3 regions of the Streptomyces sp. NPDC051776 genome follow, and region 2 is predicted to be linked to each of the others. Evidence: riboswitches for the same ligand, from Rfam matches in the RefSeq annotation. Region 2 holds a riboswitch; each other region holds the start of a gene.
The links. A riboswitch is a leader RNA that binds a small molecule or an ion and turns the genes downstream of it on or off. The one in region 2 is predicted to bind cobalamin.
Positions count from the first base shown of each region.

Region 1: linked by a shared signal. The riboswitch ahead of AB0M26_RS14360 (hypothetical protein) and the one ahead of metE (5-methyltetrahydropteroyltriglutamate--homocysteine S-methyltransferase) in region 2 are both predicted to bind cobalamin.
Region 3: linked by a shared signal. The riboswitch ahead of AB0M26_RS26700 (prenyltransferase/squalene oxidase repeat-containing protein) and the one ahead of metE (5-methyltetrahydropteroyltriglutamate--homocysteine S-methyltransferase) in region 2 are both predicted to bind cobalamin.

Region 1 is NZ_JBFAYQ010000014.1:137,207-139,463, forward strand. It holds gene AB0M26_RS14355 (hypothetical protein) at 83-406, shown strand; cobalamin riboswitch at 788-972, shown strand; gene AB0M26_RS14360 (hypothetical protein) at 1,012-1,491, shown strand; gene AB0M26_RS14365 (lytic polysaccharide monooxygenase) at 1,736-2,257, opposite strand, start outside.
Region 2 is NZ_JBFAYQ010000005.1:227,772-230,028, forward strand. It holds gene metE (5-methyltetrahydropteroyltriglutamate--homocysteine S-methyltransferase) at 1-1,476, opposite strand, end outside; cobalamin riboswitch at 1,621-1,785, opposite strand; gene AB0M26_RS07030 (helical backbone metal receptor) at 1,903-2,257, shown strand, end outside.
Region 3 is NZ_JBFAYQ010000047.1:8,341-10,597, forward strand. It holds gene AB0M26_RS26700 (prenyltransferase/squalene oxidase repeat-containing protein) at 1-931, opposite strand, end outside; cobalamin riboswitch at 1,191-1,337, opposite strand; gene AB0M26_RS26705 (MBL fold metallo-hydrolase) at 1,449-2,257, opposite strand, start outside.

The DNA of each region.
Region 1 (2,257 bases), on a different contig from region 2:
TTCCCCATGATGGCAGTAATTCGAGGTATGGCGACAGTCCTGCCACTGCCGACGTCGTACTGGAGCGGCGAGGGTGTGGGGCATGGACGACACCACGCTCACCTTCATCATCCAGACGGGCCTGGTCCTCACGCTCGCACTCGTCGTCACTCTCCCAGCGCTCCTCGGCGCGCGACGCGAACGCCGCATCGACGCCCAATTGCGGGACGCGGAGCGGGAGGACGACGTTCTCGTGCAGTACGGCCGCGCACGCCCATCACGGGACGAGCCCGGCCACCCGCCTGTGATCACCCCGCCCGTGGTCGCGCCGCCCATGGCCGCCCCGAAGGAGGCCGCGGCGCCCGTGACCTCCCCGCGCCTGACCTGCCCGCCCGTGGCCGCCCCGCACATGCCACCATGCGCGTGACTGCCTGCCCGCCGGCAGCCGACCGTCGCCTGCGGCGAAGCGTGCGACGTCGCCGACTCCGCGTCCCTGCTCGAGAACTCCGAGCTGCGGGCCGAGCGTGCCGTCCCGCGCAAGCTCGACAGCATCGCGGCCGCCCACCTGGAACGGCGCGAAGGCAGGTTCCACAGGGGACCATGACGACCTCGAGCGGGTCATCCGCATCGAGGAGACACTTCGGAGGCGCACGCCGCCAGGGCCCGCAGCAGCACCCGCGGACTGCCGGATACGAACAGCGAGTTGGCCGGATCCCCGTACGCCCCCGAACGGTCACTGCGGCCTCGGCCGCTGCGTCGTCGAGCGGTAGCGCCGTCAAGAGGTGCGCCGTCGAACAGCGCGGCGTCCTCTGCGATGATGTCCCCTTGAACCAGGCGACTGCGGAACGAGGAAGCCGGTGCGAATCCGGCGCGGTCCCGCCACTGTGATCGGTGAGCGGATCCCGAACAGGCCACGACCCGCGTGCGGGTGGGAAGGCCGGGACGAGCGACGACCCGAGAGCCAGGAGACTCCCGCGGTCGCCTCCTCGGAAGAGCTGGGGCGGATCTCCCCAGGAGGAGGTTGTTGCGCCAATGCCCATGGAGCCGTCACCGGTTGCCGAAGCGTCACCTGTCGCGAAGCCGACGCCGGTCGCGGATGCGTCACCCTTCCCCGAGCCACCGTTGCTCTCGGACCCGCCACCGGCCGCCCCGGCGCCCTGCCGCATCGTGGTCTGCCGTGACTGCTGCTGCGGCAGCCCCAAGGTCACCGGTGTCGACCACGCGGAGCAGACGACCCGGCTCGCCGAGGCCGCGCCCGTACGGGTCTCCGCGTGCCTGGACGTCTGCGAACGGGCCAACGTGGTGGTCGTGCAGCCCTCGGCGGCGGCCCGCGCCGCCGGCGCCCGGCCCGTCTGGCTCGGCCTGGTCAACGATCCGGACGCGACCGAGGACATCGTCAGCTGGGTGCGCGCCGGAGGCCCCGGCATCGCGGCGCAGCCGGACATCCTGGAGTTGTACGCTTTCCCGCCGCCACGCCGTACGCGGACCGCAACGCCGGCCGACACGAACTGACCCTCGGCGGGCGGCAGTCGGGATCGCGCCGTACGACGCTCCCCGCCGAGCCCGTCACCGTCCCCGCTGCCGAACTCCCTTCCTGCCGCGGCGTGAGTAGCCGGTAGCCCGGGGTGGACGCCGCAACGCCGCCCGCATCCGAAAGCCCGTCACCGCCCCGGCGACCGCGCACGCGAGCCCCGCCATCGCGACGACGATCGTCGGGCCCGTACACGAAGCTGGGCGCGCCGGTGCCGGTGTCGCTTCACCGGTGGCGCCGCCGGAGGTAGGCGCCCGCCGCGCCTGCGGCGGCGAGGGCGAAGGCCGCCGCGACCGCGATCGGGATCACGGGGAAGCCTCCGGAGTCGCCCGCGGCCGAGGCGGGCTGCGCCGCCGGTTCGGTGCCGGACGGGGCGGACCTGTCCGAGGGCCGGTCAGCCGGCGTGCGCGCGGCACCATCGTCCGGCTTCCGCTGCTTCTCCTTCTGTCGGCCCGAATGCCGTCCGGACCGGTCTCCGTCCGACGCGCCGGCTCCCGTACCGCTGCCCGCGCCCGTCCCCGAACTGCCCGCGGTGAGCACGACGTCGGAGCAGGAGTAGTACGTGTCGGGAGTGTCGGTGTTGCGCCACACCGTGTACATGAGATGGCGCCCGGTGCGTCCGGCGGGCAATGTGCCCTTGAGGCGGTAGGCGCCGTCGCGGAGTACCGGGTCCTTGGCCGTGAGGAACGGCTCGGCATCCAGGTCGTCCCATGTCAGCGGCTTCTTCGGGTCGTAACCGGCCTTGGT
Region 2 (2,257 bases):
CCCCGCCTTCTCCTGGAACGCGACCACGTTCCGGATCTCCCGCTCGATCCGCTCCCGGTACCCGTCCTCGCCGAGGCGGCCGGTCCGCAGGGCGGCACGGGCGGCGCGCAGTTCGGAGGTCTGCGGGAAGGATCCGATCGTGGTCGTTGGCAGCAGAGGCAGGCCGAGCCGGGCGCGCTGGGCGGCCGCCCGCTCCTCGTACGGCTGGGGTCGCCGGGTGTCGGCGCCGGTCACCGCCGCGCAGCGATCCCGGACGGCCGCGTCGCGGGTGAGGGCGGATCCCGCGCGGGAGGCGAGTGCGGCGCGTGAGGCGGCCAGTTGGGGTACGACGGCGTCCCGGCCTTCGCGCAACGCCCTTGCCAGGACGGCCACTTCCGCCGTCTTCTGGCGGGCGAAGGAGAGCCAGCGCGCGACCTGCGGGTCCAGATCGCGCTCGGCGGCCGCGTCCAGCGGCACGTGAAGCAGCGAGCAGGACGGTGACGGGTCGACCCGGCCCGCGAGACCGAGCAGTGTGGCCAGCGTGGAGAGCGCCCGCTCCAGGTCGGCGGCCCAGACGTTGCGGCCGTCGACCACGCCCGCGATCAGGCGGCGGTCCGGCAGACCCCCTATGGCGGCCAGCGCCTCGAGGTTGGACGCGGCGGGTCCGGTGAAGTCCAGGGCCAGCCCTTCGACGGGGGAGTCCGCCAGAACGGGCAGGGCGTCGCCGAGCGCGTCGAAGTACGAGGCGACGAGCACCTTCGGTCGCACCGGCGCTGCGCACAGCTCCCGGTAGGCGCGGGCCGTCGCGCTCAGCACCGCGCCCGGCTGGTCCTGGACGAGCACCGGCTCGTCGAACTGCACCCACTCGGCCCCCGCCTCGCGCAGATCGTCCAGCAGGGAGGCGTACACCGGCAGCAGCCGGTCCAGCAGCGTCAGCGGCTCGAAGCCGGGGGAGGCCTCCGGGGCGGGCTTGGAGAGCAGCAGAAAGCTGATGGGGCCCAGCAGCACCGGCCGGGCGGCGTATCCGGCGTCACGGGCCTCGGTGAACTCGGCCGTCTGCTTGCGGGAGTCGGGGGAGAAGACGGTGTCCTGACTCAATTCCGGTACAAGATAGTGGTAGTTGGTGTCGAACCACTTGGTCATCTCCAGGGGCTGCACATCCGCCGCACCCCGCGCCATGGCGAAGTAGGTGTCCAATTCGCCGAGCCCGGCCGCGCGGTGCCGGGCGGGAACGGCGCCGACCGCCCATGCGGTGTCCAGCACATGGTCGTAGAGCGAGAAGTCCCCCGTGGGGATCTCCTCGATGCCCGACCCGGCCGTCTCGCGCCGAGCGTCGGCGCGCAACTGCGCGGCCGTGCCCAGCAGTTCGCCCTCGGTCACGCGCCCGGCCCAGTAGCCCTCGACGGCCTTCTTCAGCTCCCGGCCGTGCCCCTGGCGGGGATAGCCGTGCAGGGTGGCCCGCCCGTGCGCCGCCCGCGCGGTCTGTATCTCGGTCACGGAACTCTCCTTCGCGAGTTCGACAGACCTCGGGAAGGCGGAGCACGCCGAGAGCGGGGGCGCACATGCGCCGCTGCTCGCTGCCGCCGACCCGCCCTCGAGGTCCCGGATGGCCGCACCCCACCGCGGGGTGCGAGCAGCGGCAGGTCTTCGGACTCGCGGGCAGGCCCGGCGTTCACGTGCTCTTCTGCGCCAGGCACCTACTGGCCGTCGCTTCCCGGACGCTGTGACGGCGTCCAGTGCGTATGACGGCGGTCGTTCCCGCACACCGCTGCGGGGCAGTCCCGGATTCCCACCGGGTTCCCTCTTGCGACGCTCCCGTCCGGCTGACGGGGCGAACCGGCTGCAGGGACAGCGTAACGCCTGGGCCGGGCCGCTCCGCGGCCCGTGTGCCTTCGGGTGTGCACCGTGCGTAGGGTGAGCACCATGCGCGTCGTATCGCTGGTGCCGTCGCTGACCGAGGCCGTGGCCGCCACGGCGCCGGGGCTGCTCGTCGGTGCCACCGCGTGGTGCAGCCACCCCGCCGACCTGGACGTCGTACGGGTCAAGGGCACCAAGAATCCGGACGTGCCCGCGATCACCGGTCTCGCGCCCGACCTCGTCCTCGCCAACGAGGAGGAGAACCGCGAGCCCGACCTGGCCGCGCTGCGTGCGGCGGGGATCGAGGTCCTCGTGACCGAAATCCGCACGCTGGAGCAGGCGTTCGCGGAGCTGGAGCGGATCCTGGTGGGCGGCTGCGGACTGGACAGGCCGCGGTGGCTGGACCAGGCCGAGGCGGCCT
Region 3 (2,257 bases), on a different contig from region 2:
GCGGGACCTCGGCCGCGTCCTTGTGGCCGCCGGCGGCCAGCGCCAGGGCGGCGTCCGTCGTGTTGGCGAAGTCGGGCGCGGGCGTCTCTGCGCCCGGGGCGAGCGCGGACAGATGGCCATTCTTCTTGAGGGCGGACGCCAGGTACGCGGCCGCGCCGCCGGCCGCCTCGTCCGGCTCCCGCGCGTCCTTGGAGTCCGTCTCGGCGCAGTCCAGCGCGGTGACGTCCTCGTTGTCGTCCTTGCCGAGCGGTTCAAGTGCCAGGCCCTTGCCGAGTCCGGCCAGGGCGGCGGCGGCCGTGGCATCGGCGTTGGCGGCCAACCGGCCCTTCTTGTCGGGCTGGTAGGCGAATGCGCCGCTTTCGACGCCCTTGGCGTCACAGCCGAGCTGGAACGACATCAGCGCGTCGTACGCCGACTTGCCCTTCGGGGACCTGACGTCCTCGGGCTTCTCACCCGCGGCGGCGAAAGCGCCGATCACCACGGACGTGGAGTTGGCGTCGCTCGGGCCGCCGGGGGCGTAAGCCCAGCCACCGTCCTCGTTCTGCTTCGACTTCAGCCAGTCCACGGCCTTGCCGACCTCGGCGCCGTGGCCGCCGAGCGCGGCCAGGGCCTGGGCGGCGATGGCGGTGGCGTTGCTGTCGACCGGTGTCTTCGCGTCGCACTTCGCGGCCGCGTCCGCCCGGTACGGGGCGAAACCCCCGGAGGGGCACTGCTGTCCGGCCAGCCAGTCGACGGCCTTCCGTGCCGGGGTGACACCCGCCGTGTCCTGCGCGAGGAGGGCGACGGACTGCCGCCATACACCGTCGTACGCCGGGTCCTTGGTGCCGTACAGACCGGACGGCAGCTTCGCCGTCGGCGAAGGCTTCGCCGACGGGTCGTCGGCGCGCGCTGCCGGTGCCGCGGCCAGGCAGAGCGCGGCGGAGGCGGCCAGCGCGGCGGCGCCCCGGTGGACGGCGGCACCTGTCGCGCCCCGGCGCGCGGTGCTGCGGCGGGCTCTCGACGGCCGGGCATCCCGGCTGCGGCGTATCTTCACGGACGGTGCCTTTCGGTGGGCGGGTGCGGGCAGCGGATCCGCTGCGCACCGCGGGGCGTGCGGGATCTCGCACGCGGCGGGGCACCGGGCTCCGGCTCCGTATTCCTCGACAGTGCCGGTCACCGGCCGTGGCCGCGGGGCGCGCCACGTACGGTGACGTGAGCCGTTCACATCCGGCAGGGCGTTCCGACTCGCCGCCGTCGGAGGCGGCTCACGGTTGCGGGTCAGTGCCGGATTTGCACCAGCTTTCCCCTGTGGGATGCGATATCGACGCGCATACTCTACCGGCCTTCCGCAAGCCCTTCGAGGGAGGTCGTCCGAGGTCCGGGGACTGTTCCGCCCGTATCCACCCGTATCGCTCGTACGCCCGCGGGGGCGCGCGGGCCGGTGATGGGCAGACTCCCGCCATCCGGCGTCAAACCGCCTGATAGGTCATCGGGTCGCTGCCGGGTACGGGCTCGGCACGGCCCTGCTTCACGAGGCGCCGGAGATGGGCCGCGGCCTCGGAGACGGCGATGTTCCGGGAGCCGAAGGGGATCTGCTCCCAGGGGCGGTTCCACTCCATCCGCTCGGTGAGTTCCCAGAGCGTGAGGGGACGTTCGGTGAGCAGCGCGAGGAGGTCGGTCAGTCGGCTCTCGTGGTGCGTCAGCAACTCCCGTACGCGGGCGGGCGCGTCGGTGAACGCGTGCTGGTGGGCGGGCAGCACCTCGGCCGGGGCGAGGCGGTCGATACGCATCAGGGAGTCGAGGTAGTCGCCCAGGGGGTCGTCCCGGTCGGCGCCGGCGAGAGGACTGGCGCCGGAATCGGCGTCCGGGTCCTCGTACAGGCCGATGTGCGGGGTGATCTCGGGGAGCAGGTGATCGCCGGAGAACAGACGGCCGTTGCCCACCCGCCCGGCCGCCGGATGGGCCTCCTCCAGGTGCAGGCACACATGCCCCGGGGTGTGTCCGGGTGTCCAGATCGCTCGCAGCCGACGGCCCGGCAGATCGAGCAACTCGCCCGGGACGATGTCCCGGTCGGGCAGGGCGGCGCGGTTGCTTGGCAGCGCGCGCGCCTTCCCGGAGGCGCGCGCCTTCCGCAGTGGCGCAAGGTGCTCCTCGGGGGCGCCGGCGGCGGCGAGCCGGGCGGTCAGGTAGTCGAGCCAGGCGGCCGGTTCGGCGGCGCGGGTGCGCCGTACGACCTCGATGTCCGCGGCGTGCATGGCGATCCACGCACCGGACGCCT